DNA from 3 places in the Sphingobacterium sp. NPDC055431 genome. Region 3 is predicted to be linked to each of the others. Evidence: riboswitches for the same ligand, from Rfam matches in the RefSeq annotation. Region 3 holds a riboswitch; each other region holds the start of a gene.
The links. Region 3 has a riboswitch for S-adenosylmethionine ahead of ACWIB3_RS13765 (methylenetetrahydrofolate reductase). Riboswitches for the same ligand answer to the same signal wherever they lie in the genome.
Positions count from the first base shown of each region.

Region 1: linked by a shared signal. The riboswitch ahead of ACWIB3_RS15660 (5-oxoprolinase) and the one ahead of ACWIB3_RS13765 (methylenetetrahydrofolate reductase) in region 3 are both predicted to bind S-adenosylmethionine.
Region 2: linked by a shared signal. The riboswitch ahead of metE (5-methyltetrahydropteroyltriglutamate--homocysteine S-methyltransferase) and the one ahead of ACWIB3_RS13765 (methylenetetrahydrofolate reductase) in region 3 are both predicted to bind S-adenosylmethionine.

Region 1 is NZ_JBSHLH010000020.1:40,434-51,116, forward strand. It holds gene ACWIB3_RS15650 (transglycosylase domain-containing protein) at 1-968, opposite strand, end outside; gene rpoN (RNA polymerase factor sigma-54) at 1,196-2,659, shown strand; SAM-I-IV-variant riboswitch at 2,708-2,802, shown strand; gene ACWIB3_RS15660 (5-oxoprolinase) at 2,864-3,127, shown strand; gene ACWIB3_RS15665 (DUF2891 domain-containing protein) at 3,322-4,419, opposite strand; gene ACWIB3_RS15670 (DUF937 domain-containing protein) at 4,486-5,163, shown strand; gene ACWIB3_RS15675 (threonine aldolase family protein) at 5,258-6,292, shown strand; gene idi (isopentenyl-diphosphate Delta-isomerase) at 6,343-6,867, shown strand; gene ACWIB3_RS15685 (hypothetical protein) at 7,035-7,610, opposite strand; gene ACWIB3_RS15690 (hypothetical protein) at 7,614-8,294, opposite strand; gene ACWIB3_RS15695 (DUF695 domain-containing protein) at 8,313-9,110, opposite strand; gene ACWIB3_RS15700 (helix-turn-helix domain-containing protein) at 9,233-10,683, opposite strand, start outside.
Region 2 is NZ_JBSHLH010000011.1:103,773-114,455, reverse strand. It holds gene ACWIB3_RS11695 (hypothetical protein) at 1-26, shown strand, start outside; gene ACWIB3_RS11690 (alpha-galactosidase) at 59-2,083, opposite strand; gene ACWIB3_RS11685 (alpha-hydroxy acid oxidase) at 2,230-3,393, opposite strand; gene ACWIB3_RS11680 (DUF4833 domain-containing protein) at 3,512-4,036, opposite strand; gene ACWIB3_RS11675 (hypothetical protein) at 4,102-4,284, opposite strand; gene ACWIB3_RS11670 (hypothetical protein) at 4,872-5,003, shown strand; gene ACWIB3_RS11665 (APC family permease) at 5,134-6,525, shown strand; gene metE (5-methyltetrahydropteroyltriglutamate--homocysteine S-methyltransferase) at 6,591-8,900, opposite strand; SAM riboswitch class I at 8,976-9,074, opposite strand; gene ACWIB3_RS11655 (response regulator transcription factor) at 9,310-9,999, opposite strand; gene ACWIB3_RS11650 (sensor histidine kinase) at 10,018-10,683, opposite strand, start outside.
Region 3 is NZ_JBSHLH010000015.1:101,631-112,313, forward strand. It holds gene ACWIB3_RS13745 (PD-(D/E)XK nuclease family protein) at 1-2,165, opposite strand, end outside; gene ACWIB3_RS13750 (UvrD-helicase domain-containing protein) at 2,175-5,549, opposite strand; gene ACWIB3_RS13755 (30S ribosomal protein S16) at 5,761-6,297, shown strand; gene rimM (ribosome maturation factor RimM) at 6,432-6,959, shown strand; SAM riboswitch class I at 7,140-7,240, shown strand; gene ACWIB3_RS13765 (methylenetetrahydrofolate reductase) at 7,288-8,244, shown strand; gene ACWIB3_RS13770 (glycosyltransferase family 117 protein) at 8,576-10,683, shown strand, end outside.

The sequences.
Region 1 (10,683 bases), on a different contig from region 3:
ACAACAGTTTCAGCAATTTCCTGCATCCTGGAATCAATAGTTGTATATATTTTCAGACCACTGGTATAGATATCAATTTCGTTTTCTTCACCCCATTCTTCCAACCATTTTTCGACTGCCGTACGAAGGTAGGAATCGTTGGAATTGCGAACTTCCTGATTATTCAGGTTCAAGCCCAAGGAATCTTTACTCAGGGTTGCTACTTCATCCTTTTTCAGATAACCTTCTTTTTCCATTTGGTTTAGAACGACGTTTCTACGTTGCAGAGCGTTCTTAGGATTTCTGATTGGATTATAATAGGTAGTACCCTTCAACATACCGACCAAAACAGCAGCTTCATTGACGGTAACTTCACTTGGCAGCTTATCAAAATACCTTACAGATGCCGACTTAATACCGTAGGCATTATTGCTAAACGAAACGGTATTCAGGTACATCGTCAAGATTTCTTCTTTGCTGTATTTGCTCTCCAATTTGAAGGCAGTCATCCATTCCTTGTACTTTGTGACCAACAGACCAACTCCCGGGATCTTCCCTAACAGTCCTTGAGCATCCTTGTAGCGAGTTCTATATAAATTCTTTGCAAGTTGCTGGGTAATAGTACTTGCACCTCGATCACTTCCACTTAAAGTTGAAAACACTCCGCCAAACAACCCAATAAAATCCACCCCATGATGCTTTCTAAAACGAACATCTTCAGTAGCAATTAGGGCATTAACGATATTTGGAGAAATACTATCATAAGGGACAGGATCACGATCTTGCTTGTAATAGCGACCGACTAAAACAGAGTCGGCGGTAAAAAGTTCGGAAGAAACATTCAGTTCAGGCAACAATATTTCTTTCTTAGTAGGCGATGATCCGAACAAGCCTAGGAAGTTAATTTGTACCGCGCAAGTAAATAAGATAATAAAGTAAATAACAATCAGTGCGATACGCAAAAATTTGTTCCGGACTCGTCTAAACATACGGTAAATATGAACAAAACTTTGGAAAAAATCATATCAATTCGCCCAAAAATGAACCTTGAAATGAAAATTAACGAAATTTAACAAATGAAATTTTTGGTTTTTAACTAGGCTGTTTTTCCGAGACTTATAATAGCAAAAACTGTTCCTAAATTCTCTTTTGTTTACAACAATTTTATCTTATTGAATATTATTCCCTATTTTTACCTGACTTATTTATCGGGGACATGTTAAAGCAAACACTACAACAAAAATTATTACAGAAACTTTCACCGCAACAAATTCAATTCATAAAATTGCTTCAGGTACCTACTGTATCATTAGATGCCCGTATCAAAGAAGAACTTGAAGAGAATCCAGCCTTGGAAGATGGTAGTTTGACCAACATGAACGACCCTGTCGAAGAATACCCAGACAAAGATCCGGATGACGACTTCAACATGGAAGACAATAGCTATGATGACGAATTCAGCGTAGATGAATATATCCAGGAAGACGACTATAAAGATTACGGTGGAGGTTATGACCATGATGATGAGGATGGTAAAAAAGAAATCCCTATCGCAGTCCAAGACTCCTTCTTTGAAAATCTTCAAAATCAGCTTGACTTACTTGCCCTTTCTGATAAAGATTATGTACTAGGCCAACAAATCATCGGTTCCTTGGATGATGATGGTTATCTGCGCCGACCTATCCTTTCTCTGATCGACGACCTAGCCTTTTCCCAAAATGTCATCGTTGAAGAAGATGAGGTTGAAGAGATGCTGAAAATTGTTCAAACCTTTGACCCAGCGGGAATTGGCGCCAGAAATCTTCAGGAATGCTTGAGCATACAACTTCGTAAGAAAGATCAAAATAATCCAATAATTCAACAGGCCCAATTGGTTGTAGAGAACTACTTGGATGAATTCACCAAAAAACATTACGATAAAATCGAAAAGCAATTGGGAGTAAACTCCGAAGAGCTTAAAGAAATTGTAAACGAAATCTTAAAACTGAATCCTAAACCAGGCGATTCAGGAGCTGTTGCTGGTAAGCAATTGCAGATTATCCCAGATTTCCATATCTCCAACAACGACGGTGTCCTGCACCTGACCTTAAATGGCAGGAACGCACCAGAGCTTCGTGTGTCCCGCTCCTACCAGGAAATGTTTGAACATTACGAAAAAGCCGAAAAGAACGACAAGAAAATGCGTGAGGCCGTTCAGTTTGTTAAACAGAAACTGGACTCTGCAAAATGGTTTATCGACGCCATCAAACAAAGACAGCAGACTTTGTTGAAAACCATGAATGCCATTATGGAATATCAATATGACTATTTCTTAACAGGTGATGACAGAATGCTGAAACCTATGATCTTGAAGGATATTGCCGACAAGATCGAAATGGACATTTCAACGGTTTCCCGTGTTGCGAATTCCAAGTATGTCCAAACCGAATTTGGCACTTTCCTTTTAAAATCTTTCTTCTCTGAAGCCATTCAGACTGAGTCCGGTGAAGAGGTTTCCAACAAGGAAGTCAAGAAAATCTTGGAAGAATGCATCGCCAATGAGGATAAGAGAAAACCTCTGGCAGATGAGAAACTAACAGAGATTTTAAAAGAAAAAGGCTATTCCATTGCCCGTAGGACAGTTGCAAAATATCGCGAGGCCATGAATATCCCTGTTGCCCGCCTGAGAAAAGAATTATAGAAAATTTTTATTTGACACTTGCATATTAAAATATAATCTACTAAGTTTGTAGAGTATTCAGAATTGCAGATGCAATACCAACCGAGTGACAGACACCGCGGTGGTAAATCGATACGGGCAACAAGCCAAAATAAACGAATATTGCAAAGTCTTTTAAGACGCCTCTGAATGCAATTATGGTTAAACCCTTTAAACATTAATTGTATGTCGAACACAACAAAACCCTTACACCAGCACCTAGTGGAGAAATTCCACCACTATTCCACCAACGAATTAGTTGTATTGAACAATGATTTGGTAAAATCCAATTGGGGTGCAAACAAAACAGCTTTTAGGACTGCATTGATTTCCGCACTATCCAATCGCGGAATCGATCTGTCAGCCATAATCAGTACGGAAGACGGCTTTACCCAGATCCAAAGTGTCCCAGTGAAACTATCTGAAAATAAATTAATTCCTTTATGTTAGGTTAGGGAGATGTGAGATATGAGATCTGAGATGTGAGATATAAAGGTTAATACCTTTGTACTCACATCTCAATACTTTAAAAATGAGTCAGTACGGTTAATATCTCAATACTCATATCTCACATCTCAATACAATAAAAATGAGTCAGTACGGTTAATATCCCAATACTCATATCTCACATCTCAATACTATCCCTAAAACCTCCCTATCGCGTACAGTGCGAACGTTCCTAGCCAATGGCTTCCCATATAGTCGTCTTCAGCACTTAAGTTAGCTATGGAGAAGTTAAAATGTTCTATAGCATTGCCTTTTAAATGCTTCAAACTTCCATCGATTTTACTGATGCCGGAAAGACATGCTGCTCGGCTATAATTCAAACCATCCAAATGAACCAATTTACCGTCCGTCCTATCCTTAACTATTTCGGGTTTCAATTCGAAGGAAGGGTCAAACAATCCTGGCATAAATCCTTTCAACCACGTTAAATACTCATTCTTTTCCATCAATTTACTCATCAAATAAGCTTCTTCTAAACATGGGGAAAGAAAATCATATCCACTCGGTTCATAGGCCAGATCACAATTCTTATCGTTTTGGAACAAACGCATTGAGTTTTCTTGAATGGATTTCTTAAAGGCCTCATCCCCTACGGAATTGGCATAATCCAAAGAAAGCGATAAACTAAAGGCCGAATTATCATGTTGTCCCGCCCTAATTGGGTATACCAATTTTGGGAGATATTCGATATATCGCTTGACCAACAGATCCACTAATGGCTGTAAAGCCACTTTCCAGCGCTGCCCATCCTCATCTTCCCAATTTGCCAGTTCTTCTTGCAACTTGAACAGCCAAGCCCAACCATAAGTCCTTTCAAACCCTAAATTGTTCTTGTCATTGAAAAAAGCAATTTCAGTTTGCACATTCTCAGGCGTAATATGGCTATTCAACACTTTCCTCATATTCCCTTCTTTATCTAGTTCAGGAAATGCCTTCAGCAATTTTATTACTGACCAATAACCATGAACAGAGGAATGCCAGTCAAAACATCCATAAAAGACAGGCCGAAGGGATTTGGGCGATTTAAGATCAGCTCCTGACCCCAAGACTTGGCCTAACTTATTGGGATACTCCACCTCAATACAATGGGTCGGCATGGCATAAATTTCCTGTGCTAATTCAAGGGATAATTTCACGTCTTCGACTTGCACTCCTTCTTCATTTTTCGATGGGTTATTGCAACCATAGAACAAAAGAACCGTAAGCGCAAAGATGTTTGAACATATTTTTTTCATACTAGTAAAATTGGCAATATATTTGAGTTATAAAAATAACATTTATAAACAATAACAATCTACAATATGAACATTAGTGACTTAATTTCAGGAAGCATTGGTTCACAAGCTACTGAAGGAATATCAGAAAAATTAGGACTTGATAAAAACCAAACCCAATGGGTTGTTTCTGCAGCTATCCCATTGATGATGTCTGCCTTGAATTACAATGCGCAAAAGGGCCCTGAACAAGCTCAAGGCATACAAAAAGCATTGGATAACCACTCTGGGGGGATATTCGATAACCTAGCAGGATTATTTAATCAAGGACCAACAGAAGATGAAGATAAAATTGTAAATCACATCTTTGGTCGCAACACCGATACGGTAAAACAATCCCTTTCTGAAAAATCAGGAATTAGCATGGGGAAAATCGGTGGCATTTTAGCACTATTGGCTCCTTTGGTAATGGGTTATTTAGGTAAAAAGAAACAAGCTGACGCTGGAACTGGCGGCGGAGGGATTGGAGACCTTTTAGGAAGCATCCTTGGAGGTGGCTCGTCAAATGCCGGTGCTTCAGGAGGCGGAATCGGTGATTTGATCGGAAGCGTATTAGGAGGCGGTGGTTCTAGCACTGCTAGCTCATCACAACCTAATATTGCAGGTGGTTTAGGTGATTTAGTTGGACAGTTTTTCGACCAGAAAAACGACAATAGTGCTAAAGGCAACATCTTGGATAGCCTTGCTGGAATGTTTGGAAAATAAACGAATAATTATACAACCACAAAGGGATTGGTCAATTTGATCAATCCTTTTTTTATTTTATTCCATCCGATTGCGAAAACGATTATATTTACACATGCAATCTAAAATAAGCTTCAAAAACGATTATAGTGAGGGTGCTCACCCCAATATATTAAACCTTCTATCCCAAACCAATCTTGATCAGGAAGCCGGTTATGGGGAAGATAACCTCAGCCTAAAAGCAAAATCTTTCATCAAAAAAAGAATCAACAATCCAGATGCTGAGATCTATTTTGTTTCTGGAGGTACCCAAGCAAACATGCTGGTCATTAGCCATCTCCTTAAACCATACGAATCCGTGATTGCTGCCGATACCGGACATATTGAGGTCCATGAAACTGGTGCCATTGAAAATACAGGACACAAAATCAATTGTATCCCCAACAAAGATGGTAAAATTTCCATTCCGGGAATACAAGCTGCCCTAGATTACCATACCGACAACCATATGGTCAAACCTGCTATGGTCTATATTTCGCAGTGCACAGAAATCGGAAGCATCTACAGCAAAGCAGAATTGGTAGAAATCTCCTCATTCTGTAAATCAAATGGATTGATATTATTTGTAGACGGTGCTAGGCTGGCTACTGCACTGACTTCAGCCTATGCTGACCTGAACATCGAAGATTTAGCAATTCTTGCAGATGTATTCTACATCGGGGCAACAAAAAATGCTGGATTATTAGGTGAAGCCATTGTATTCAAAAACAAAGAACTCGCTCATGGTTTCGATTACTATATCAAGCAAAAAGGAGCTCTAATGGCTAAAGGTCGAATCTTAGGGGCACAATTCTACGCACTGTTTGAAGACAACCTGTTTTTTGACCTAGGAAAACATGCCAACCAAATGGCCGCTAAAATAGCTGATGCATTCCAATCCAGAGGCTTTGAATTCTCTAGCAAACCCGTTAGCAACCAAATCTTCCCTATCCTTCCATATTCCGCCATAAAAGAACTCCATAAAAAATATGAATTCTATGTTTGGCAGAAGTTAAATAGTGATAAGGCCGTGGTACGGATAGTGACCTCCTGGGCAACAGCTGAATCAGTCATAGATCAGTTTATCGCAGATCTTCCTCAGGCTTTTTAGGTTAAATAGCCATAATTCCTTATTTTAGGAGAATACCCTAAATCTAGACTATGACTGTAGAAGAATTTGTGATATTGGTAGATCAACAGGACAATGAAATTGGCCAAATGGAAAAACAAGAGGCTCACCTTCAAAACCGAAAACATCGTGCTTTCTCTGTATTCCTTTTGGACGATCAAGGTAATCTGATATTACAACAACGTGCGGATTCAAAATACCACAGCCCCGGACTATGGACCAACAGCTGCTGCGGACATCCTCGACCTAATGAGACAACAATAGAAGCTGCCAAGAGACGAACTTTTGAAGAACTGGGAATCCACATAGACATCAAAGAGGTTTTCCAGCTGAGCTATGAAGAACACCTAGAAAATGGCCTTTGGGAAAATGAATTTGACCACATCTTCATCGGTAATTTCAATGAGGATATCCCAAACCCAAATCAAGATGAAGTTCAAGCTCTAAAATATAGCAGTGTTGCTCAAATCGAAAATGACCTCAAGAAAAACCCACAAGACTATACCTTCTGGTTTAAACTGATATTCCCTAAGATTAAACATTTATTAGAGAAATAAGACCATAGACATAAGACCTCAGAAGTGTAAACCTTCTATTTTCTCACTTCCAACTCTGAATAATAGCAAGATTCTGTTCGATTCTCTTTAATTCATCTAATCAGCCTTTTGGATAAAAGGCATTAGATTACTAAAGCTCTTGTGTCTTATGTCTTAAATCTCCTAACCTACCACCATTCTGCATTTGGCAAATAATAGTGGGCTGTATCTTTTTCATTTTGCCAAGGAGCCAATTCAAATAAATAGCCTTTTTGACTGACTTTCCAGGGATAATTGTAATCATATTCACCCCAACGAAATTCAACCTTATAGGTTTTTCCATCTGAACTCGTCAAGGTCCCAAACAGTCTGGGATAAGATGAACCAGAAACCCCATTGGTATACATGACAGCTTTATCAAAAACTAACTTGGCATTGGCCTCAACCGAATCGCTCAGTTTGATGACAGGTTCTTCGGCTTGCAACATAGCTGTATAGGACTTCCAAGAAGTTTGATTGGTATCAGACATCGCATAAGGATAATCCTTTTTTGTAGGGGTTTGCTCCATAAACAATCGCACTGGTCTATTTGTTACCAATTCCTTGCCCAAAACCTCCTTATATGGTGCTTTTTTACTGATGTTGGTAGACTTGGTCTTAACGGTCTGAATTATAGCAAGTACAAACAGAAAGAAGCCAACAATAATGCAAATAATAAATATCTTGATCACCTTTTTTGCAGTTATACCCTCTTTTATTCCCATATATTATTTTTTCTCGGTCAAACTAACTTCTAAACTACCGTCTTCAGAAACCAGGTCGATTTGATAGCTTTCCTGTCCTATTAATTTCATTGGCACAGTCTCCGTGTCAAAATCCGTACTATTCATTTCCATAGAAGTTTTAGCAGTAGTACTTTTTTCCCTTCCTTTAGCTATCAACAAGCTTCCTTCACCTGCATCCATTACCTTAAACCAACTAAAACCCGAACTTTTTGGAGCGCCTGTACCCGGGTTCTTTTCCGTAAACCTGCCAAAATACAAATCTCCGCCATGCATAGGTTCGGATAACTTGGAAACTCGCTCTTGCTGGTATGGATTCGGCTTCACCGTATCATATACTAAATAAGCAAAAAATCCAATAAAAGCTAGAATAAAGATATAACCAAAAATCGTTGGCTTCAGTCGGAAGGGGGCCTGACGTATATGTGGTTCACATTCCTTTACATAGCTTTTCATCCCATCGGACCATTTCCGCTTTGGGATAAACTTATCGGTTACACGATCATAATAACTAGGAGCAGCATTCTTGGAATAACCAGTATAGAATGCGGTAGAAAAATATGATCTATAAAACACCAAAATCATTTGATTTCCCGGATTCACAGGATTTTGCAAATGATCCGCTGAAAAACTCGCCTCTTCAATTTTCTTAAAATAAATAAACATATATGTTGCGTCTAGTTCTTATTGATTTTTTGTTCTGATTACCTCTGATTCCCAGCCACTATAGATTCCATTGAAGGATTTAGCTTTCTCCCATATCGGAAGACATAATTCGTCAATCTGTTCATAGCTTACATAGTCTTGCCTGGATATCCCTAATTTCCATAATTCATCCCGTTTCTCTTTCAAAAAGAGAACAAAGCGTTCGCTTTCCGCAAATTGGAGAAACTCATCCATATCCTTTTCTTCCCTGAAATCTAGGTAATGATGGACATTCCTGGACTCTTTAAGGTCATCCCCTGCTTCGGTCAACTGCCTCAGCACAATTCTGTTCTTGATCATTTCCATCTGGAATGGCAATGGATACGCCAAATTGAAATAATCACTCCAATTGGGATCATGTCTATGGTCAATTTGATAGGTTAATTTTTCACCAAAATCCTTGTCTAATTGTGAAAGAAAGGCTTTGCTATTTTCTACCTTATGACAATAATACATCTGTAATCGTTCTGAATTCATGGTCAAGGTTGAGACATGCAACATATTCTCTCCATACCGTACGATCAAATCCGAAATCTTATCTTCAACTTCATTGATTAGCTTATAACTTTCTATGGTAGGCAAGCCTTCCTCATTGGCATAGTCAAATGGGATAATCAGATAAAAAACTTCCGACAAGGAATTTATAGGGGCAATTTCAGCTACATTGATATCTACGATGACAGAGGTAACCTGGTTATTGATCCTAGAAAAATAAACCTGCCAATTTTCATCATGACTAGGTACCTGAATCTTTTTCCTGAATAATGATTTGAACATGCTTTCCTTTAGATAAATCAATCCATGGTGAATTACCCAAAAGTAAGCTCCTGTTTTTACTTGTCCGAGTGAAGGGTTGTCGAATTTATATAAATGAAACAGATAGAAACAGCTGAAAAACGCTATTTATTGGGTTCTTCTTTCAGATAGTCCAAAAATTGGGATGGAGTAACTCCAGTACTTTTTTTAAACGCTTTACTGAATATACTATGGGATGAGAATCCACTGACCTCTGCCAAATATGAAATCTTGTACTGCTCAAATTTTGGTTCGTTCTTGATTCTTTCAATTATATATCGGATCCTCAGACCGTTGATATAATCATTGAAATTCATTTCTTTATAGGTATTGATTATTTTAGAAAGGGTGATGGTATTTGTTTCTAGATAACTCGCTAAAAACGCCAAACTCATTTTGCTGTCAACAAATAGTTCTCCTTCCTCAAAATCCTCTAGCTTGTCCAATATTCTGCTAGTTTTTTCATCCATCTCCTTGGTCTGGGAGCTAGCATTTGGCTCTTGATCAACGGTTTCCTTTTTTCGGTTGGCAACCTCATCCTTATTCTTTTTATCTTTATTTAGCTGTTCCAGGTAATCAGAAATCTTTTGTTTGTTCTTCTTGTTTTCCTTCATTTGGTAAACCAAGATAATGGCCAAACCTGCAATCAGAACAGCTAATCCAAAAAGGATATACCTCAACATAAAATTGGTGCTGTCTTTTGCAGATATATCTTTCTGCAATTTGCCAACCTCCAGATTATTGATAAATGTATTGATGAAATTGGACCTTTTATTATCATTTAGCGCTTGATCTTGCTCCATAAACAGGCCTGAATACATCAGCGATTTCTCTGTATCCCCCAGCTGTTTGCTCGCCAAATAGGCATATCTATAGGATTCCATTTCATATTTGATGTAATCAGCGACAAGCATGTGGTTTTGGATGGCATCTTCCAAGTAATTAAGAGAAGTTTGATAATCTTCCAATTGATAATAGATCATGCCCAGAAAGACTTTCGCCATGTAGGCATATTCCTTGAAATCCTTTCGTTCATTGATATCTATCACTTCTTTAAAAAATGGAATGGCCTGATCAAATTCCTTTTTAAAGAAATGGTATTTACCTTTTACCAAGATCTCATGGACAAAGGTAGTGGTGGTATCTCCCTTAAAGTTTTCAGAATAGATATCTTCTACCAACTTCAGGTTCTTTTCAGCATTACTGAAATCTTCTTTCAGGATATAGCCACATGCTAAGTTCACGGAAAGAGTGGCGATTGCATTTAAATGAAAGCTTTTTTCCTCTTCGGGCAAACGGTCACTTTTCAACTTTTGGAGTTCCCCTATCAGTTTTTCCAATTCATGGTTATATACATCAAAGTTCCCACTCAGATAGTAGAAGTAATTGTACTCCGCATTGGCCAGTACACGTTCGATGCCAGGAGGATAATCATCTATGAATTTTTGGGCCTGCAAAAATGCTTCTTTACTTTTTGCATAATCAGACTTCTTATAATACACCTCGGCAATCCCCATTTTTGCAACAAATTGATTCACCGGATCTTTTGTTGCAA
Region 2 (10,683 bases), on a different contig from region 3:
GATATATGGATAGGCAAAGGGAATAACAACGAGAATCACTGCTTGTTGATTCCATCAATTATTCCTTTTCCAGTTTAAAGATCCTACCTCCAATGCTTTCAAATTCTATTTCCAGCTTTGAAGCAACCTTACTTTCCTGGGTATTGATCAGGTCCTGCATCTTGTAGTTTCCAGTCAGACCTAAATTTTTCAGGTCAATTTCAAAATGAGCATGAGCTTCCTTGAAGTTGATTGCAATCAAATAAGCTTTGTTCCCTTCGCGTTTCAAATAGACATTGCTGGTTCTATTATCCTGCATGATTGGAAGAGGTCTAAAGCTTTTTCCATTTTTTATGATGTTCAGGATCTCTGGGTTCTGAAGAATGGGTTCCATGCTGTTATGCCACTCTTCGACCTGGGAGAAATCATCACCCAAGATCAATGGTCCAGCGACAACTCCTGAAAGGAACCTTGCTATATTGACATCATGGGATTCGCCTGTAAACACCAAGTGGTCAGCATCGATATAATCATAGAGGTAGGTCTGCCAGAAGCCAAAGGTTATGGCGTTTAGGGTATAGGCCGTTTGATCGATCGTCTTCCAAGCATCGCAAGCTATCCTACGCATGTGGGCATACCTATAAGTGGCAAGGGAAGGGGATATGGCTGCATAGATCAGCATTTGATTATCTAACAGCTCATTCAGGTAAGTCATCCCAATCGCATAGGATTGCATTCCGGTTTTGACATTTGGATTGTAGAATTTACTTGATTCTATAGCAGCATGGGAAAGGAAGTCTATTTTGATCATCTTGAACCCACATTCCTTTAGTTTCCCGAGGATGTATTTCATTCTGGCCTGCGTGCCGGGATGGGTAGGGTCCAATGCCCTGCCACCGTCAAGGTCATGGAATCCAGCACTGGTCTTGGTCCACATCTCTCCGAAGGTATAGTCCGATCCCTCGGCTTTTCGATCAGGTCCAGAACCATGCCCCCAATCAGTAAATGGAGCCCAATACACCCCAGGTTCCAATCCTGAAGCTTTACAGTAATCGGCAAATTCCTTTAATTTACTGTAATCACCTGTCATTCCTCCCGGTACCATATTGTCCCAGAAAGAATCTAGGTCGATATAGGCATTTCCGTTTTCTTTTCTGAATTTTGGGAGGCTGTCCTTGAAATAATCCACCGTTGCGGTCGCATTTTCCCAGGAAAGCTTGGTTTGGATCACGCCCCAGCTGTTCCAACCTATTGGCGTGCCTGCTGTCCATGCCTTGATGTTGGGAGGAAAAAGTTTTCTTTGGAATTTTGCAAATTCATCCAGACCGTCTTGCCAATTTTTGGAATAAGAGATCAGGATTTTGGAGGAACGGATTTCATTCCCGGAAAGATAACCGTGCTCCATGGAATCGCGGGTAACACTTGCCTTGACAAAGCCATTTTTGACTTCAAGGTCTGTTTGCTGTTGATCTTGCTTCGCCAAGATCCCCGTTTTCCAGGTTGATTGATCCAAAGATGCGGTCAGGAATCCGGATTGGTCATTATTGTCATATAGAATCCCTAACTCAGAGCTTTCATACGGTTCGGATGCAAAATCTTGCTGCTTGTATTCGATAAATGTATCGTTGTCGAAAGGGACAAAGACAGAACTCAAGTTTTTTCCAGATAGAAGGGATTGTCCTTTTAGTTGGAAAGGCGATAATGCATTTGAGCTGATGTTCCTGCCTTTCAAGACGAGCTCCATAACGAAAAAAGGACTTCCCTCATAGAAATAGAAGTTTTGGATGGCTTTTGTTCCATTTTTGGAGAGATGCTCAATGGAATAGCAGATGCCTGAGCCTGCATTGTCCTTAAACTTTTGTTTTAAGGCCCGGGGATTTGATGAGGAAACATCTTGAACCGCGCCGCTTTTTAATTGGTAGCTGGATATGGCATTTTCAAATACCAGTTTCTTGTTTTCTAACAAGGAAAAACTACCTTTTTTGAGGTCGTATCGAAATTCTTGATTGTTGTTGAGTTTGACTTCAATTTGAGCTTGAAGGGTTTGGAATGGCAAGCAAAGAAGGCATATTAGCCAGAATAGGTTCGAAAATTTAAATAACATCTTGATTAGGTTGTACGGTTTTCATGAATAGGTTGCTTCATAAAGTTGTCCAATGTACATCAAAAAAACGGGAACAAATGGGGCTGGGTACAAAAAAATAGGCTATAAAAGAGTTTATAGCCTATTTTTTACAAGAAATTATCGAGTTACAATAATCTTGAAGGGAACTGTTTTATATTTTCAATACTTAATTGTTGCATGACTTGATAAAGTTGCGCTTTAAACATGTTAATGGTATGGTCTCCACCTTCATCGCCTAAGGCACCCACTCCATACATGAATGGTCTTCCCATAAAATTGAAGTCAGATCCCACTGCATAGGCGCGTCCAAGGTCTACACCTGATCGGATACCTCCATCCAACATGATCTTAACCTTGCTGCCATAGCTGGTATTTTGTGTCAAGCGGATCAAGGAATGGATAGAAGATTCACCGGCATCAATCTGTCTACCGCCATGATTGGAAACAATTACGCCATCGACCCCGATGGAAATTGCAGCTTCCATATCTTCTTGGGTTGTGATGCCCTTCAATAGCAGTGGACCTGGCCATAGATCACGGATGGCCTTTACCTTTTGGATGTTTACTTTACCTGTAAAGGTCTTGTTCATGAATTGCCCCAGTTGGGATAGGTCAAGACCTTTTTCCATATAGGGTTGTAGGGTTGCAAAATTTGGGATGCCGTGCTGCAGGGTCTTGATTCCCCATTCAGGACAGATCATGGCCTGGAATATATTGCTGATATTCATTTTGGGAGGCATGGACAGTCCGCTCTTGATTTCGCGATAGCGAAGGCCAAAGGATGGTACATCGACCAATACCACGAGCACTGGACATTCCACGGCTTTAAGCCTATTTAATATATCGTCACGAAGGCGATCTTCGGTAGGGTGATAGAGCTGGAACCAGGCTTCGCCATTGGAAACTTCGGCAATTCTTTCAATGCTTGAGGTCGATACCGTACTCAGGATATAGGGAACATTGTTCTTTGCTGCTGCCTTAGCCAATATTTCGGGTGCATTAGGCCACATCAGACCCTGCAAACCGATGGGGGAAATCCCAAAAGGTGCGGAATAGGTTTTTCCGAAGAGTTCAACGGACATATCAATATCTCCGGAAACATGGAGGTATTGCGGCTTTAAAAGAATATCATCAAAATCATTCTCATTTCTGGCCAAATTGAGCTCTTCATTACATCCGCCTTCCAGGTAATCAAATGCAAATTTTGGAATGCGCCATTTCGCTCTTTTCTTCAAGTCAGCTACAGAAGGATACCCTGGGTTATAGGGATACTTGATTTTTACACTCATTTTTATTTAAGATTTAGGTGGTGCCCACGAAATTACGGTTAAAAAATTGAAATATCCATCCTGTGCTATGCGGTGGGAACCAGAAATAGCTATTTAAAATATTTTAAAAATGGGACTTTTAGTCGATCAGGAGTTTCTCTACGACCTCTTTGTTTTTGGAAGTTCCGTAAAAAAGAATGTAATCGACCTTGGTTGTTAAGCCAGATGTGCCATCTTTTTGTCTAATGAAAATCCTGTTTACTTTTATTTTTAGCCCATTGACGGTAGTCACAACGTAGGCCTTGCCTTTTGTTGGAACGGTCAGGTAAAATTTCTGACTGGGAAGCGATACAATGGTTGCTTCGTAGGTATGGGCGTCAATAGGCTTGGCTTCGATGCCATAGGCAAAGTTTTTCTGAATACCGGTAAGGGGTCTTATTTCTCCGGACTTATCAAATATTTGGCGATATACCCGGATGGGTTCATCTTCGTCCACTTTATTTGAGCCATTCTTATTCAGGTCGTAGATAAAGGTGTTCTTACCTCGATTGTGTTGGATATAGAAGAGCAGGTTTTCTTTGTTGGTTGGAGTAGGGTAGCCTTCTTGGGCTTGTGCATAGTGAGTAGTAACGAATATCAGTAAGCTCAAAATGAATCTATTCATCTTATTTATTTTGATGGGAAGTTACTGATATTCGCATTAAGTGATAATGAAATTTTAGTTAAAGTTTAATTTGTTCCCCCGCGTCCCCCAAACAGCTTGGAAATCAACCATATTACGAGGACAACGGCGCCAATCACCAAGATGATTCCCCACCACATCCCTGCTTTAAAAATTCCTTCAATTAACGAACAGCTGCTGAACAATGATGTTGTCAGTGCAAGTGCCAAAAATCCAATATATCTATTCATAGTTCTGTGTTTAGTTTATTAAACAATTTCAAAATGATAATGTTTGATTTGGAGGTCTACAGTGGGAATGGCCATAAAGGTGAAATGATTCTCTTCGTTACTTTTGGAGCCTTCTTTAGCGCATTTTGATTCTGAACGTATAGTGAGGAATCTGTATGGTTTTCTTATACCCATGCGTGTCATCCTGGACCGAAGGTGCAGGAACCTTTCGCCAAGATTATTTGTCTGGTTCCGAGAACCTTCGTGCTTCAGGTTGACAGGGGTAAAGGATGATTTTTGAGCTATACTGCCCTAGAAGGGCAGATTTATTTTAGCAATCCCATCGCACAGGGCAACGGCATTCTTTCCATTTTTCCGCCATTGGAAATAAGCCGGTGGCTAAGGGGCTTCCTTCGGAAGGATAATGTTTGTCTACAAAGAGAACCCACAGCGTGGGTGAAATATTTTTCAATGAATCTTTCTGTGGAAAGAAAATAGATTGCTCATCTTACGATTTCGCAATGATAACAATCCATTAAAAAAAACAGTAATAGATTCTTCGTTTCACTCTGAATCCCTCTCAGAAAACTTCTGATTCTGAACAATTCGTGAAGAATCTGTTCGGTACTCCAGCAAAAGGCTCTGTCATCGTCAATCGAAGATTGACGAACTGTACGCCAATACCGGTTTATTTACAGGAAAGCTATGCTATGTTCCGAGAACCTTTCTTCTTCAGGTAACGGCATGATACGCTGATACTGTGTGAGATGTCTCATTTACGCTAATAAATGTGGTAACAACAATTTTATGAAATAAGAAAATTATTAACATAATAATTATTTGTACGTTTGGTGAATATAATAACCAATTATGAATAAAAAACTCAATTTATGGGACTCCATTATGATTGTCATGGGTTCTATGATTGGAAGTGGGATCTTTATTGTTTCATCGGATATGATGCGACAGTTAGGGTCGGGCTATTGGCTGATTGCTGTATGGCTGATTACTGCGGTTGCGACCATTGCTGCCGCAATCTGTTATGGTGAACTTTCTTCGATGTACCCTAAAGCTGGTGGACAATATACCTACCTGACTGAAGTCTTTGGGAAAATGACTGGCTTTCTGTATGGATGGAGCTTATTTGCCGTGATCCAGACAGGAACCATTGCCGCTGTTGCGGTTGCTTTTGGCAAATTCGCCGGCTACCTCTTTCCACAGCTGAATGATGCAGCTCCCATTTACCAGAATGGCACCTTTATGATCACCTGGATGCAGATCCTTGCCATTGGAATCATACTGTTGTTAACTTTTATCAACAGTAAGGGGGTGCGGAGTGGCAAGATTGTCCAATCCGTCTTCACCTCTTCCAAGGTCATTGCCCTATTGGCCCTGATCGTTGGCGGGCTTCTATTGATCGAGAGCAATCAGTTTTCAGGGAACATGAGCTTCGGTTGGTCTGCTTCGCAAAATCTGGACCATTCAAGCTGGAAAGAGATTTCAGGTAATGTGTTGCTTGGTGGAATTGCTGCGGCCATGGTAGGTTCGGTTTTCAGTAGTGTAGCCTGGGAAAATGTAACCTTCGTGGCGGGGGAGATTAAGAATGCGAAGAAGACTGTGGTAATAGCCATGGTGATCGGAACCAGCTTGGTGATGATCCTCTACCTGTTTGCCAATTATGTTTATTTAGCCACTTTAAATCGAGAAGAAATTGCCTTTGCCGCGAATGATCGTGTTGCGATAGCTGCTGCTGAAAAGTTATTGGGAAGCGCAGGGACCATTATCATGGCCATATTGGTGATGATCTCAACCTTTGGATGCGTGAATGGAATTGTGCTTTCAGGAGCAAGGGTTTTTCAGAGCATGGCCAAGGATGGCCTTTTTCTGAAGCAGGCCATTCCAAACAACAAGAATGATGTTCCGGAAAGGTCCCTGTGGTTTCAGGGAATCTGGGCTTCGCTATTGTGTTTGAGCGGGCAGTATGGGAACCTATTGGACATGGTGTCCTTTGTGATCGTGATTTTCTATATGATCACGGTCCTGGCGATGATGTATCAGCGCTGGAAGAGACCTGATCTGGAAAGACCCTATAAAACATTCTTATATCCTATCCCTCCATTGGTCTATCTCTTGATCGGAACAGCTTTCTGTGTGCTTTTGATCTTGTATAAACCACAGTACACCTGGCCTGGGTTTATATTGATCCTGATGGGAGTGCCGATCTATTATTTTGCCAATCGAAAGAAACCTGTATTAAAATAAATGATAAGTAAAAGGCCGAACAAAAATTGCTCGGCCTTTATCTTATTTTAAATTACTAATGTTTCTTATTCAGCTCTTAGGATTTTGGCAGCTTCTACCATAGATTCTAAGGCAGCTTTAGTTTCTGGCCAAGCACGAGTCTTCAGACCACAGTCAGGGTTTACCCATAATTGCTCTGCAGGAACTACTGCTTTTGCTTTGCGTAATAAGTTAACCATCTCTTCTGTGCTAGGAACACGTGGAGAGTGGATATCATATACACCTGGACCAATATCGTTAGGATATTTGAAGTCTGCGAAAGCATCTAACAGTTCCATTTGAGAACGAGAAGTCTCGATGGTGATTACGTCAGCATCCATGGCAGCGATATCTTGGATAATATCGTTGAACTCAGAATAGCACATGTGCGTGTGGATTTGTGTATCGTCATCAACATTGGATGAAGAAACGCGGAATGCACGTACAGCCCAGTCTAAGTATTCCTGCTGATCAGCTTTGCGTAGAGGAAGTCCTTCACGGATAGCTGGCTCATCAATTTGGATGATCTTGATACCTGCTTTTTCCAATGCCTGAACTTCGTCCAAGATTGCCAAAGCGATTTGGTATGTAGTTGTAGAACGAGGTTGGTCGTTACGTACGAATGACCATTGTAAGATGGTTACAGGACCAGTCAACATTCCTTTTACAGGACGGTTAGTCAAAGACTGCGCATAAGCAGACCAACGAACAGTCATGTCTTCAGGACGGTAAACATCACCAAAAATAATTGGAGGTTTAACACAACGAGAACCGTAAGATTGAACCCATCCGTTTTGTGTGAATGCATATCCAGCTAATTGCTCACCGAAGTATTCCACCATGTCATTACGTTCGAATTCACCGTGTACCAATACATCGATATCTAAATCTTCCTGTAAACGGATTGTTCTTTCTGTTTCAGCAGCGATTTCTTTATCGTATTCTTCTTGAGAGATGGCACCTTTTTTCAAGTCAGCTCTCCATTTACGAACATCCTTAGTTTGTGGGAATGAACCGATTGTAGTGGTTGCGAATCCTGGAAGATTGAACTTCGCTTGTTGCGCTTCTTTACGAGCGTTGAAAGTAGAAGTACGCTTAGCATCTTCATCAGTGATGTTGCTGACGCGGTTTTTAACCTCTGGTCTGTGGATTAATGGAGAAGTACGGCGGCTTTCAGCAGCTTCTTTGTTTGCGTCGAAACGTTTTTGTGTTTCAGCATCAACTTCACCTTCAGCCAATACTGCAAGGTCTTTTACCTCAGCTAATTTTTGTTTAGCGAATGCTAACCAGTTTTTAACCTCAGCAGGTAGGGACTCTTCATTGTTCTCATTGTCCAAATCAAAAGGAACATGCAATAAAGATGAAGAAGGAGCGATCCATACACGGTCTTTTCCTAAAGCATCAACAGCTTGTTTGATTTTTTTCAATGAGTTTTCGTAGTCGTTTTTCCAAATGTTACGGCCTTCAACAACACCTAATGAAAGGGTTAGGGAAGCAGGAACTTTGGATAATATCGTGTCAAGTTGGTTTTCACCACGAACTAAGTCTAGGTGTAACGCATGCACAGGAAGGTTAACAGCAATGTCTTCGTTGTTTCCTAATGCCTCGAAGTATGTAGCAACGATTAATTTGATGCCTTTGGCAGCTGCAGCTAACTTTTCGAATACTTTTCCGTAAAGAGCTTTGGTAGCATCATCGATATCTAAAGCCAAGAAAGGCTCATCGATCTGCACGTATTTAGCGCCAGCATCAGCAAGTTTAGCCAAGATCTCTTCGTATACTGGAAGTAATCTGTCGATTAGATCGATACGGTTAAAATCAGCTTCTTTTTCTTTACCTAACAATAAGTAAGTGATAGGGCCAATCAGGACAGGTTTAGTTTCGATACCTGATTGTTTTGCTTCATTGTATTCACTTAGGAATTTTTCTGAAGTCAGTTTGAATTCTTGATCTTTCACGAATTCAGGAACGATATAGTGGTAGTTTGTATCAAACCACTTGGTCATTTCCATGGCAGTTACATCAACGCCACCTTCTTGGAAACCACGAGCCATCGCAAAATATAAGTCTAGGTTATATTGGCGATCGATTTTGTTCAAAAGGGAGTTGTAACGAGCGGGAATAGCTCCAACAGTTAAAGATAAGTCTAGGACTTGGTCATAGAATGAGAAATCATTCGATGGGATCAATTCGATACCTGCATCTTTTTGAGTCTTCCAATTGCTTTCACGGATTTTAAGTCCAGCCTGCAATAATTCTTCCGCGCTGATTTTCTTTGCCCAGTAAGCTTCGTTAGCTTTCTTCAGTTCACGGAAAGCACCCACACGTGGGTAGCCTAAATTGTTTGTTAATAGCATATAGTTCTCTACTAAATTAAATAAATTCCAATAAGTCTTTTTGCTAAGAGAAGGCTACCTAGGATTCCTGTAACCAGCTTATCTTTCCCAATCGGGGTAGAATGTAGCACCTTGTCAAGTGACAGGTTGCTAAGGCTTCATCGGGTCTAGTCCCTCTGCCTTTCTCTATAAGCGTCGGCTAAGTTATGGATAAGATTTTTATTTTCCAAGGAAAATCTTTAGACTATCAGACAAAAGACACAAGACAATAGAAAAGCTGAGGTCCTTAAACAACCATAAGAAAGGGGAATAGTGTAAACTATTCCCCTTTCTTATGGTAATAATATTTTTATCTTTAGGACATGAAATTGGACAGATATTTATCCCATATCTTCAGTCTACTGTCTTATGTCTATTGTCTCAAGTCTTTTTAGCTAACCAACAATTTATATCCTTTACCATGCACATTGACGATTTCCACGTTTGGATCTTCTTTGAGGTATTTCCTCAGTTTACTTAGGAATACGTCCATGCTTCGGCCGGTAAAGTAATTGTCGTCATGCCATATTTTGATCAGGGCTTCTTCGCGGGTCAGGACATCGTTTTTCTTTAAGCAAAGCAAACGAAGCAACTCGGCCTCCTTGGTAGACAGTTTCTGCTGTTGACCTTTGTAGGAGATAATCTGACTGGTGTAATCGAAGAAATAATCGCCGATCTCAAACTTGTCTGATACTTCTTCTTCTTTGTCCTTGGAAGCTCTCTTTAATAGCGCATTTATTCTCAATAAAAGTTCTTCAACACGGAAAGGCTTGGTGATATAGTCGTCACCACCTAGTTCGAAGGCCTGGGTTTTGTCCTCCATCATGCCTTTTGCAGTAGCATAGATGATAGGGACCGTCTGATTGATCTTGCGGATATCCTTTCCAAGGGAGAAGCCATCTTTTTTGGGCATCATGACATCCAGGATGCAAAGGTCGAATTCTTCCTTTCGGAAGGCATCCATTCCTTCTTGACCATCTGTACAGAGCACAACGTCAAATTTTCCTTTTAATTCAAGATAATCCTTCAGTAATTCGCCCAAATTAGGATCATCTTCTGCTAATAATATCTTTTGATTCATACTTTTCTCTTTCTTATGTTATGCTACTTCCTTGGATGCGTCCTTTAAAGGAAGCGTTACTTCAAATTGTGTGCCTTTATCTTTTTCGCTTTTTACGGAGATTTTTCCGTTCAGTCTTTTGATGATATCGTTAACATAGCTTAGCCCTAGACCGAAGCCTTTCACGTTGTGGATATTTCCCGTAGGTATGCGATAGAACTGGTCAAATATCTTTTCCTGTTGGTCCTTGGTCATTCCCATTCCCTTGTCTGCAACTGATATTACGATACTGTTCCCTCTATTAAAAGTCTTAAAAGTGATTTCTGGTTTTTCTTGAGAGTATTTAATTGCATTGTCGACCAGGTTGAACATCACATTGGAAAGGTGAAGTTCATCGCCAACCACTAAATCATTGCCTGCTGAAATGTCAATATTCAAGGTGCCTTCTGCCTTGTCCATCTGTAGTCGCATGCTCTCCAAGACTGCGTTGGCCAAGGAGTTGATGTGCACATTGGTGCGCTCGATCTTTAGGTTTTCTTTCTCCAGACGGGCAATGTTCAGGACGCGTTCGATATGCGAGCCTAAACGGACATTCTCATCGTAGATAATGTTTGCCAATTTGTTGACACGCTTGCCATCGGCGGAAATCTCAGGGTCACGTAAGGATTCACTGGCGATCATGATGGTGGCTACAGGCGTCTTGAA
Region 3 (10,683 bases):
GTTGGAACAAAATCTTTACGGTCTAATATAGCCGTTAGCAGATGTTCCATGCAGTTATGAATGACCGTCCCCAGTTTATTCATCTCAAACTCCTGAGATATGCTGGGTGGTTCTTTGATCTCAGCCACATATTTCAGGAAAAACTGCAACGGTGACATCAGGTAGGTAGTAAATGCCGATGCTGAAAGCGGTTTTTTATTGATGATATAGCTCTCATAAAGCTTGTTCCAAATCGCTCCTTTTTTCTCGATGACCAATTCCTGAGGTTGATTAGGAAACAATAAAGGCTGTTGTTGGATATGGTTGATGAAATTAAACTTAGTTTCAAACATCAACTGCTTGATGAACCTACTTTCCTCGCCCGTACTGCTTTCATCCACGATTCCGTTGTAGAACAGGTGTATATCATCGCTGTATTGGAAATGTCTATAAAATAAATAAGCAGAAAGAGCGTCCTGGTTTTCTAAAACAGGAAGTCCGTATGCCTTCCGTAAGTTATTCGGCAGAAAGGTAGGAGAGCTGGAAGTTTTCGGGAGAATTCCTTCATTGACCCCTAAAACATACACATGGTCAAAATTCAAACATCTACTTTCAAGCAGACCCATGATCTGCAATCCGTGAAGCTGATCCCCTTCAATAGCTGAATTGATCGGAGATAATGCTTTCTTGATCAAGCCAACTTGGAACAGCACGCTCAAGTTACCCAGCTTTTCAAAACCGAGGTGCATCTGATTCAATACCTTTTTGGTTTCGATCAAAAGGTTTGATTCGATCAGTTTGGTTCTTCCTTCCAAGGCAAGACTGCTCAACAGATCATCGATGATTTTGATCATTTGAGGGATAAGCTCTTCCGGATTATTTAGTTTTCTGAAGAAATGTGGAAGCGCTGAACCACTTACATCAATCTCAGCAATCGGAATTTCAAAAAGCTGCCTCTTGGCAGAATCCCGCTGTATATCTTGCTTCTGTTTCCGACTAACCTTGGTCATTGGATGGCTCAGGAAGGTCTCCAATAGCTGATAAGGTATTTTTTCCTTTTTCTGTTGAGTGATCAATAACTGCACTTCTGCCCATAGATCTAGCAATCCATAAATAGCTGATTGGATCAAGGGGTATCCTGTGGTAATATTGATGTCCATATTGGGTAGACTTTGCAGCAAGGGCACCAACAGACTTTCATCAGCCAACAGAATTGCTGCCGTTTCCTTATTGAAATCTATGTTCTTTACTGCCAGAACATCGTGCAGCAATTTTGCTTCACTGTTTTTTCCAAGGCTTTTGTATAGATTGACATCCGTATTCCGGTTGGCAATAAGATTTGGCGATTCTCCCAAGGCATTGACTAGGCCGGTATTAAATAAGTTCCGACGTAGGAATAAACCCGCCTCCTGAATTTTATCATCCAGGTAATGCGCATCCGCATCGAAGTAAAACAAAGCCAAACCCTCTTCCTGCCACTTTTTGAACAATTGTGCTTCAGCTCTGTTCAAGGCGTTGAAACCTACAAAAAGCACTTTCTTGTGCTCTTTGATAAAGTCTTGATTCTCGGCTTTACCTTCGGCCAATTCCCGATATAGAATAGGGTAGTTGGTCTGCTTCTCGTTTTTTAATTTCTCCTGAAATGCTTTATATAGTTTTGGTAATCGCTTCCATAGCGCCAAAAAGCGCTGCTGAACGGCTGTATGGCCTTTCATGCTAAAGGATTTCCAAAACTGCTTGATGAATGACTGTTGCTCTTCCGTGAAATGTTGGAAATGAAGGTCTATTTCGGAGGTATCGAACAACTCCATATAGATCTGGTCTACCGGTACCAGATCATAGTCGATCTGCCCAAAATCACTTAAGATGATCTCCGCAATAGGGTAGAACTCCTCCAGGGTCTCTGGATCACGACCTTCCTTGGTCAATAATTCGTTGTGCAGTTCAAAAAGGTAGAAGAACTGACTTAATGCCGTTGCCTGCAAATTACTGCTTGATTGGGCAAAAAACTCCTGAATGGTAAAGAACTGTGGTGACCAAATGGCCTTTCCATATACATCTACCAAATGTTTTTTCAGATAGGTAATAGGCCTCTTATTATTGAATACAATGGCAATATCTGATATGTCTTGGCCAAACTCAGCCTGAATGTCTTCTGCAACGAGTCTTAAAAATGCTTTTTCCATGTTCTTTCCTTATTTCACCTCCACTAATTCTTTCGACTTAGCGTAGTATAGATAGCCTTTGATATGGCCGTAACCTACATTGCTCAATGCATTCATGTATCTTCCTACCTGCGTTTTATGATTGATATAATCTCCTTGAGTAAATTTAAAGTCCAATACGATGGTTTCCTGATCATTGGTAAACACCTTGTCCGGTCTTTGGGTACTGCCATCCTCCAGGATGATGCTCGATTCATTCCACACCTTATAATTTCCCGTCAACCATTGGTTAATGATTGGATGGTTCCAGATCTGCTGTATTTCTTCCAGGAGAAGGTCCTTCTCTTCCCTGGCCAAAATACCTTCCTCAATATATTGGTTTACCAGTTTGTCGATTTCCGATTCATCCTTTACCAGCGAAACGATCTCATGTGCCAGTACCCCATATTGTGCAGCCTTCTCCATCATCAAAATGGTGTTGATGTTCCTTGAGGTCGATTTTTCCAAAGCAGTTTCTAGCGCTAAAGATTGTGGATAATCCTTCAGTTCAATTTTTATGCTAGCTTGTTCAGTTTCCTTTTTCTTGCTTGACTGCTCAGCGGCTAATGGCTCATCCAAAAGAATAAATTCATTGTTCTCTAATCGGAATGGAGAATTGCTGGCAGATAGGACCTGAATCAAAAGGTCTGAAATAAAATCATTCTTGACCTCGGAACCTAATATCTCACCGGTTTTCTTGTCAACCTCATCTTTAAATTGAGGCGCAGTAATATAGAGATGGCTTTTTGCCCTTGTGGTTGCCACATAAAAAGTGTTTAGGGCATCCATATAGTTAAACAGCATCTCTTCAAAATATTGTTTGTAAAAGATCGACTTGCCTAAGGTTTGGGTATATTTTACAGGTATTTTTCCGAGTTCTGAAAAAGGAGAATCCATTACATCGATCCAAAAATCGCCATTGGTCATTCCATCCAGTTTCCAGGAAGAGAATGGGATCATCACCACCTCATAGGCCAATCCCTTAGATTTATGTATTGTACTGACCTCTATGGCATCGACCTTGCCACTCGACGGCAGTACAGCCCTTTCGCCATCCTCATCCCAATATTCCAGGAATTGTATGATTCCACGTTCCCCTTGGGTGGAGAAAGCCGTAGCGATATCCTTGAAGGCTAAAAGGTATGGTAAATGAATACTTCCTTCATTCCCTAATTGATAAACATCGATCAGTTTTTCCACCAGATGGACCAAAGGCATTTTTTGCAATTGACTCCATGAGTCTATCAATGTAAGCGGAAGCACATCCGACAGTTCCTTAATACTATTGTCCTTGAACTTCAGCCATATCGATTCCTCGAAGTTGGATTTCCCCTGCGCCAATTGGAAAAGATAAGCCATGTTGGCAAGGTGTAAAACGTGTTTCTCCGATTGAAAAACCAAAGACCTTAAGGTTTCAATGATCAGATTGACGGCATGGTTCGATATTAGACTTAGGGCGTCTCCAGAGATGACCTCAAAGTTGAGGTTCTCGGTGTTTTTGAAGCGCATCAGTTCTTGAATGACCAATTTTGCCTGCGCATTGCTCCTGACAAGGATCCCAATATCCGCTGGCTTATATTTTCCGGTCCTGATCCATTCGGCAATCTTGGAACAAAGGGCTTCTACCGAAGCCTCCATCACTTGATTGTTCCGCGCTCGACCATCACTGACAGGGAAAAAGGAGATTTCGATATTTCCCATGGGTTTGCCGTTCTGAAGCTTATGTTCAGGGATCAGTTGCCTGCTGTTTTGATAAGCTTTTTCAAGTAGGCTATTGTTGCCCGTAGCATTCCACCAAGTCATGCCTTCTTCGCCCAGACTTTCGCCAACTTTCTCGTTCAAAACTTGCTGCAATAGACTAGGGATCTTTTCGTATAGGTAGTTGTTGAAATTAATGATATTCGGAAGGCTGCGGAAATTAGTGTCCAACGTTCCGTTATCTATAAATTCATTTATTTGATTTTCCTTGAGGTGGAAATTCTGCGAAACCTGCTGGTCAATCTGTTGCAAAAGGATCCGCCAGTCCCCATTTCGCCAACGATAAATACTCTGTTTCACATCGCCTACCACTAGATGCTCAGCAATCTTGCCCGTAGCATCAGCAAGGGCATTTAGGAGCAATGGGCTATAGTTTTTCCATTGTATGCGTGAAGTGTCCTGAAACTCATCAAACAGGAAATAATTGTATCGGTTGCCAATCTTCTCCCAGATAAAGGTCGGGTCACTGTGTTCATCTAAACCCAATTTGTTTAGCAGTATCTGCGCATCCGAGATCAATTGTGCAGAGTTTTCCTTTCTCCATTGACTCAGTAGGTCACTCATTTCCTTGAGCAACCTCAGGAAATACAGGTTGGTCTGTACGGCTTGGTAAGCAATATAATTTGCAAAATGCTGCTGTAGGGAAAGGATGGCGTCCAATGCCGGACGGATGCCCTGCATGTATTCATACCTAACCTCCTTTTTATCGTCAATATAATGCTCTTCATTATCCAACAAAACCAAAAACTTGTCAAATATCTTTTCCTGGATATCAGAGGTAGAAATCTTTTTGGGGTCTATGTTGATCTTGCTGGCCGCTACGAGTCTGTTTCTGGACTTTCCCTTCATTTCTGAATCATCAACCCCCAATCGGCGATATTCAGCTTTGAAAGTTTCTATTCCTTGAACCAAGGCATCCAAAAAGGCATTCGTCTTTTCATCAATTTCTTTGTTGAGCAGGTTGAAGATCCTGTCTGTATCAGCAGAAATCATAAAACTGTCAAACTCCTGGAAGTTCTCCGAGAAAATCAACCCTGCCAAACCCATTAACTGCTGTCGGTAGTTCCAGTTCTCATTCTTCCCGATCTTCTGTTCAGCATAGTTGATGATCCATTCCAACAGGTCAGGTCTTTCATCCAATAGTTGGTTTAGCATAACGGTCAGGTCACGCTTCACTTTGTTGGTGTTCATCTCGATGGCATAGCCAGAATCGAGGTTCAGTTCGTAGGTAAAACTACGGATCACCTTTTGCGAAAACCCGTCAATGGTACTTACCGAGAAATGGCTGTAGTCATGGAGGATCCTCCTGTAGATCCGATTGGCTTTTTCCTGAATGCTTACAGGGTCCCATTGCGTGTTCTGCTGCAATAATTGCTGTCTGTACTGCTCAATGTCATCTGCTGTACTGCCGATTGCCAAGCCATGAAGGACGGACATGATACGGCCTTTCATTTCGGCTGTAGCCTTGTTGGTAAAGGTAACGGCGAGGATTTCCCGATAGCTGCTCTCTTTTGATAGCAACAGGGTCAGGTAATGTACGGTGAGAGAAAATGTTTTTCCAGATCCAGCGGAAGCTTTTACAATCCTTAAAGGAGCAATTCTTTGCATAAGATGTCAATGGTTTGAAGTATCTGAATATCGGTATTATTAGGAGATTACTCAAATCTTTTTCAAGATTATAGCTCGGAAGGAGGGCATATTTTACAGATAAAACAGCTTTAAATTCTCTATTGTATTAATTGATAATACTTTGTATCTTTGCGTCCCCTCCTGCATGAAGCAACGGGGGATATGTTGAATACATAAATAAAGAAAAAACATGGCAACTAAAATCAGATTGCAGAGACACGGTAAAAAAGGAAAACCTTTTTACCACGTAGTAGTAGCAGACGGCCGTTCACCACGTGATGGTAAGTTCATCGAGCGTTTAGGTTCTTACAACCCAAACACTAACCCAGCAACTATCGTTTTGGATTTCGAAAAAGCGTTAGACTGGATGAACAAAGGTGCCCAACCTACTGACACAGTTCGCGCTATCCTTTCTTACAAAGGTGTTTTATACAAAAAACACTTACAAGGCGGTGTGAAAAAAGGAGCTTTTGATGAAGCTAAAGCTGAAGAACTTTTCACTAAATGGGCTGAAGGTAAAGATGCTCAAATCGAAGGAAAGAAATCAGGCTTAGCGAAATCTAAAGATGAGACTAAGAAAGCTGCTTTAGCTGCTGAAGCTAAGAAAAAAGAAGACAGAGCTGCTGCTATCGCTGCTAAAAACGCTCCTGTTGCTGAAGAAACAGCTACAGAAGAAGCAGAAGAAGCTGCTGATGCTACTGAAAACACTGAAGAAACTGAAGGATAATCTCTTCATAAAGTATTCAAAATGGCCGGATCATTCTATGAACCGGCTTTTTTGTTCCCATTTTATCTTGATTTTACATCCCTAAAATCCCAACAGAAAAAGAATTCCGTATTTTTGGAAATTAATTTGTGAATATGACGAAAGATCAATGTTTTTATATCGGTTATGTCAGTAAAACCCGAGGGTTGAAGGGTGAACTGCAACTGTTTTTTGAATTTGATAACTATATGGACCTTGATCTGGATGTAGTTTTCTTGGAGATGGACAAGAAATTGGTGCCATTCTTTGTAGAAAAGGTCAAATTTCACAATAACAGCACAGCTTATGTCAACTTTGAAGATGTTGACCATATTGACAAAGCCCAACCTTTATTGAGAAAGCAAATCTACCTGCCAAACGATAAAATGCCAGAACGTGATCCCGATGATTTTACCTATCATGATCTGGTAGGTTATACCGCCATTGAGGAAGACGAAGGCGAATTGGGCGAAATTACCCATGTCCAAGAGATGCCACAGCAATTTATCGCAACCGTAGATATCGATGGCCGAGACGCCATGTTTCCCCTTAATGAGGACTTCATCGTCGGCATAGACCCCGAAGAAAAGATTATCGTATTGAACCTTCCTGAAGGTTTGATAGATATGTACCTAGAAGATTAATAAGATATTTTGAAAAGAGAATGGGCGTTTCATAAACGCCCATTTTTTTATGATCATACCTTCTTCCATTCATTTATATGTCCCATCCATCCAACCCTGATTCCTTCTGATTCAATGCCATCCGCAAAGTTTTTTCTTGAAACATTTTGAGATTACCTTGCTATTGACGATATTAGCCCTCGCTTATAGAGAAAGGCAGAGGGACTAGACCCGCTGAAGCCTTAGCAACCTGACACCAGTCAAGGTGCTACATTCTACCCCCAAAATGGGAAAGATAAGCCAAAGAATCAGTGTTCACTGTGTTCTCTCTAAGCCTTAATATATTTTTATGAAAATCGTAGATCACATCAAGAACGCGAAAGGCAAGACCTTATATTCTTTTGAGCTGTTACCTCCTGCTAAAGGGCAGGGTATCCAAAGTATCTTCCAAACGATGGATGAACTGATGGAATTCAAACCTCCCTTTATCGATGTGACGTACCACCGTGAGGATTACCTGTACAAACAACATGCTAACGGATTGTTGGAAAGGGTATCCTATAGAAAAAGACCTGGTACGGTAGCCATCTGTGCTGCCATCATGAGTAAATATAAAGTTGATGCGGTTCCGCATCTGATCTGCGGTGGTTTCACCAAAGAAGAAACTGAAAACGCACTTATCGACCTGAACTTCTTAGGTATCGATAATGTATTGGTGCTGAGAGGTGATGCCAGAAAAGGTGATGCCGACTTTATCCCAACCGCTGGAGGACATGCTTATGCAACCGACCTATTGCGACAAGTGGTGGATATGAACGAAGGTTCCTACCTACATGAAGATATAGGCTCATCCGAAAAGACCAATTTCTGTATCGGCGTTGCCGGATACCCCGAGAAACATTTTGAATCACCTAACTTCAATACCGATTTTAAATGGTTGAAGAAAAAGGTAGAAATGGGAGCTGAATTTATCGTTACCCAAATGTTTTTTAACGTAGAAAAATATAAGGAATTTGTGACGAAGTGTAGGGAAAATGATATTCATGTTCCTATTATTCCGGGACTGAAGCCGTTGACAACCAAGAAGCAATTGATTACCCTTCCTCGGATTTTCCACTTGGATATTCCAGAAGACCTAAGCGATGCCGTGGAATCCTGTAAAACCAATGCGGATGTTAGGCGAGTTGGCGAAGAATGGCTAGTACAGCAATGTAAGGAATTAATAGACTTTGGAGTTCCAGTACTGCATTTCTACACCATGAGTAATCCTGGACCTACTAAAAATATCGTTGAAAAATTAGTGTAATTAAATTGACTAACTCTAAAATAAGAACAAAGGGCGGATGATTTCATTCGCCTTTTGTCGTTTATCATGAGGAGAGTTTTTTAACCAATATAGCAGTCTCATTCGAGACAGCTTCGAGACAGCTTCGAGAATGACTTGGATAAAATTCTATTCATTTTGCGAGTTTTCGGAATGTGGGTAAAACAAATCCAAATAAAGCTCCTGAAAATCCAGCAATGATAAGGCCTTTTTGGAAGAAAGAGAGCAGCCGTATTCCATGTTAAATAATGTTAATCACAAATGTGGGAGATAATTCTTTTTTAAATTTAAATCACATTTATTACCTACTATTATGAACTATAGCAAAATCAACAATCTTCTCGGCTGGCTATGTGCTGTTATTGCGTTTGTATTGTATGCATTCACTGTGGATCAATCCATCAGTTGGTGGGATACCGGTGAGTTTATTGCGGCATCGGATAAGCTGGAAATTGTACATCAACCTGGGGCACCCTTGTTTCTCTTGGTTCAGAACCTGTTTTCAAACCTTGCTCTTGGAAATAAGGAACATATTGCACTTTGGATGAATTTAGGTTCGGCATTTTGTTCAGCCTTGACCATTATGTTTTTGTTTTGGACCATTACAGCCTTGGCAAGAAAACTGCTTTTAGGAAAGTCAGAAGGGAATAGCCTCCAAAATCTGCAGATTTTCGCTGCTGGAGCGGTAGGAGCTCTGGCATATGCCTTTACAGATTCCTTTTGGTATTCTGCTGTGGAGTCAGAGGTCTATGCCATGTCTTCACTTTGTACCGCCATTGTATTTTGGTTGGCGTTGAAGTGGGAGAGAAGGGCAGATGAACCGGATTCCAATAAATGGCTATTGCTGATTGCCTATGTGATGGGACTATCCATCGGAGTTCATCTGTTGAATTTATTGACGATTCCAGCCATAGCACTCCTGATCTATTTCAGGAAGTCTAAGCAGGTGACCTGGAAAGGTGCAATTAAATCCTTTGCTTGGGGAGTTCTCGCCTTAGCCTTTATTCTTTGGGGAGTGATCCAATATTCTGTAAAGATAGCAGCAGGATTTGATCTCTTCTTCGTTAATACATTGGGTATGCCATTTGGTTCAGGCATTGTTCTGTTTGTCCTGCTCTTAGTTTCAGCAGCGGTTTTCGGCATTATGTATTCGATCAGAAAGAACAAGCCTATCCTAAATCTCTTGATTTTAGGTACTTGTTTGGTCTTTTTCGGGTTCACGTCCTTTAGTATGATAATAATCCGTGCTCAAACGAATATTACACTGAACAATAATGCTCCTGATAATGCATATTCCTTTTTGGGCTATTTGAGCAGGGAACAATACCAATCTGAACCCCTGTTTAAGGGACCGACCTTCAATTCAAAAATAACGGATGTTAAGGAATCCGTAGGTTATAGGAAGGATACCGAGCAATATGAGCAATATGAAAATGTCAAAGGCTATAAATACGACAAGGAAGTATTGTTCCCGAGGTTGTACAGCCAAAAGCATACTGAATTCTATAAACAATATTTGAATCTACAAGATGGGGAGGATCCAACCTTTCTGGATAATATGAAGTTCTTTTTCAATTATCAGGTAGGTCATATGTATTCCCGTTATTTCATGTGGAATTTCGTGGGCAGACAGAATGATACACCTAGCCAAGGCGAGTTGACTGCTGGCAATTGGATTTCAGGGATTGGTTTTTTGGATGAACTGCGTTTGCCGGGAATGGATGCCATTTCTGATCGTATGAAAGAAGATCCAAGTAGGAATACCTACTTCTTCCTTCCCCTACTGCTCGGATTTGCCGGCTTGATCTGGCAAGCAAAGCGAAGCAAAAGGGACGCCAGCATTGTTGGTCTATTGTTCTTCTTTACTGGATTAGCTATTGTGCTGTATTTAAATCAAACACCGCTACAGCCGCGAGAGCGTGATTATTCCTATGCAGGTTCGTTTTATGTATTTGCTATATGGATCGGTTTAGGAGTCCTGGGTTTGATTGATTTTATGCAAAAAAGGAGCAAACTTTCCATGAAGGCAATTACCTATTCTGCCGTTGGATTTGCTATGCTTGCTGGCCCTATATTGTTGGTCAAGGAGAATTGGGACGACCATGACCGTTCTGGTCGTCATATGACGAGGGAAGTGGCCTTGAATACCTTGAACTCCTGTGAGCCCAATGCCATATTGTTCACCTATGCTGATAATGACACTTTCCCATTATGGTATCTACAGGAAGTAGAGGGAATCCGGACAGATGTCAGGGTCTTGAATTATGGCTACCTAGGCTCGGATTGGTATGTAAAGCAGGCGATGGAGGGTGTCAATCAATCCAAGGCTTTGCCGATCGCATTCGACTTTAATAAAGTAAAAAAGGGTGTTCGTGACGTGATTCAGGTGGTTGACCTAGGAATTGAAGGCTATACAGATGT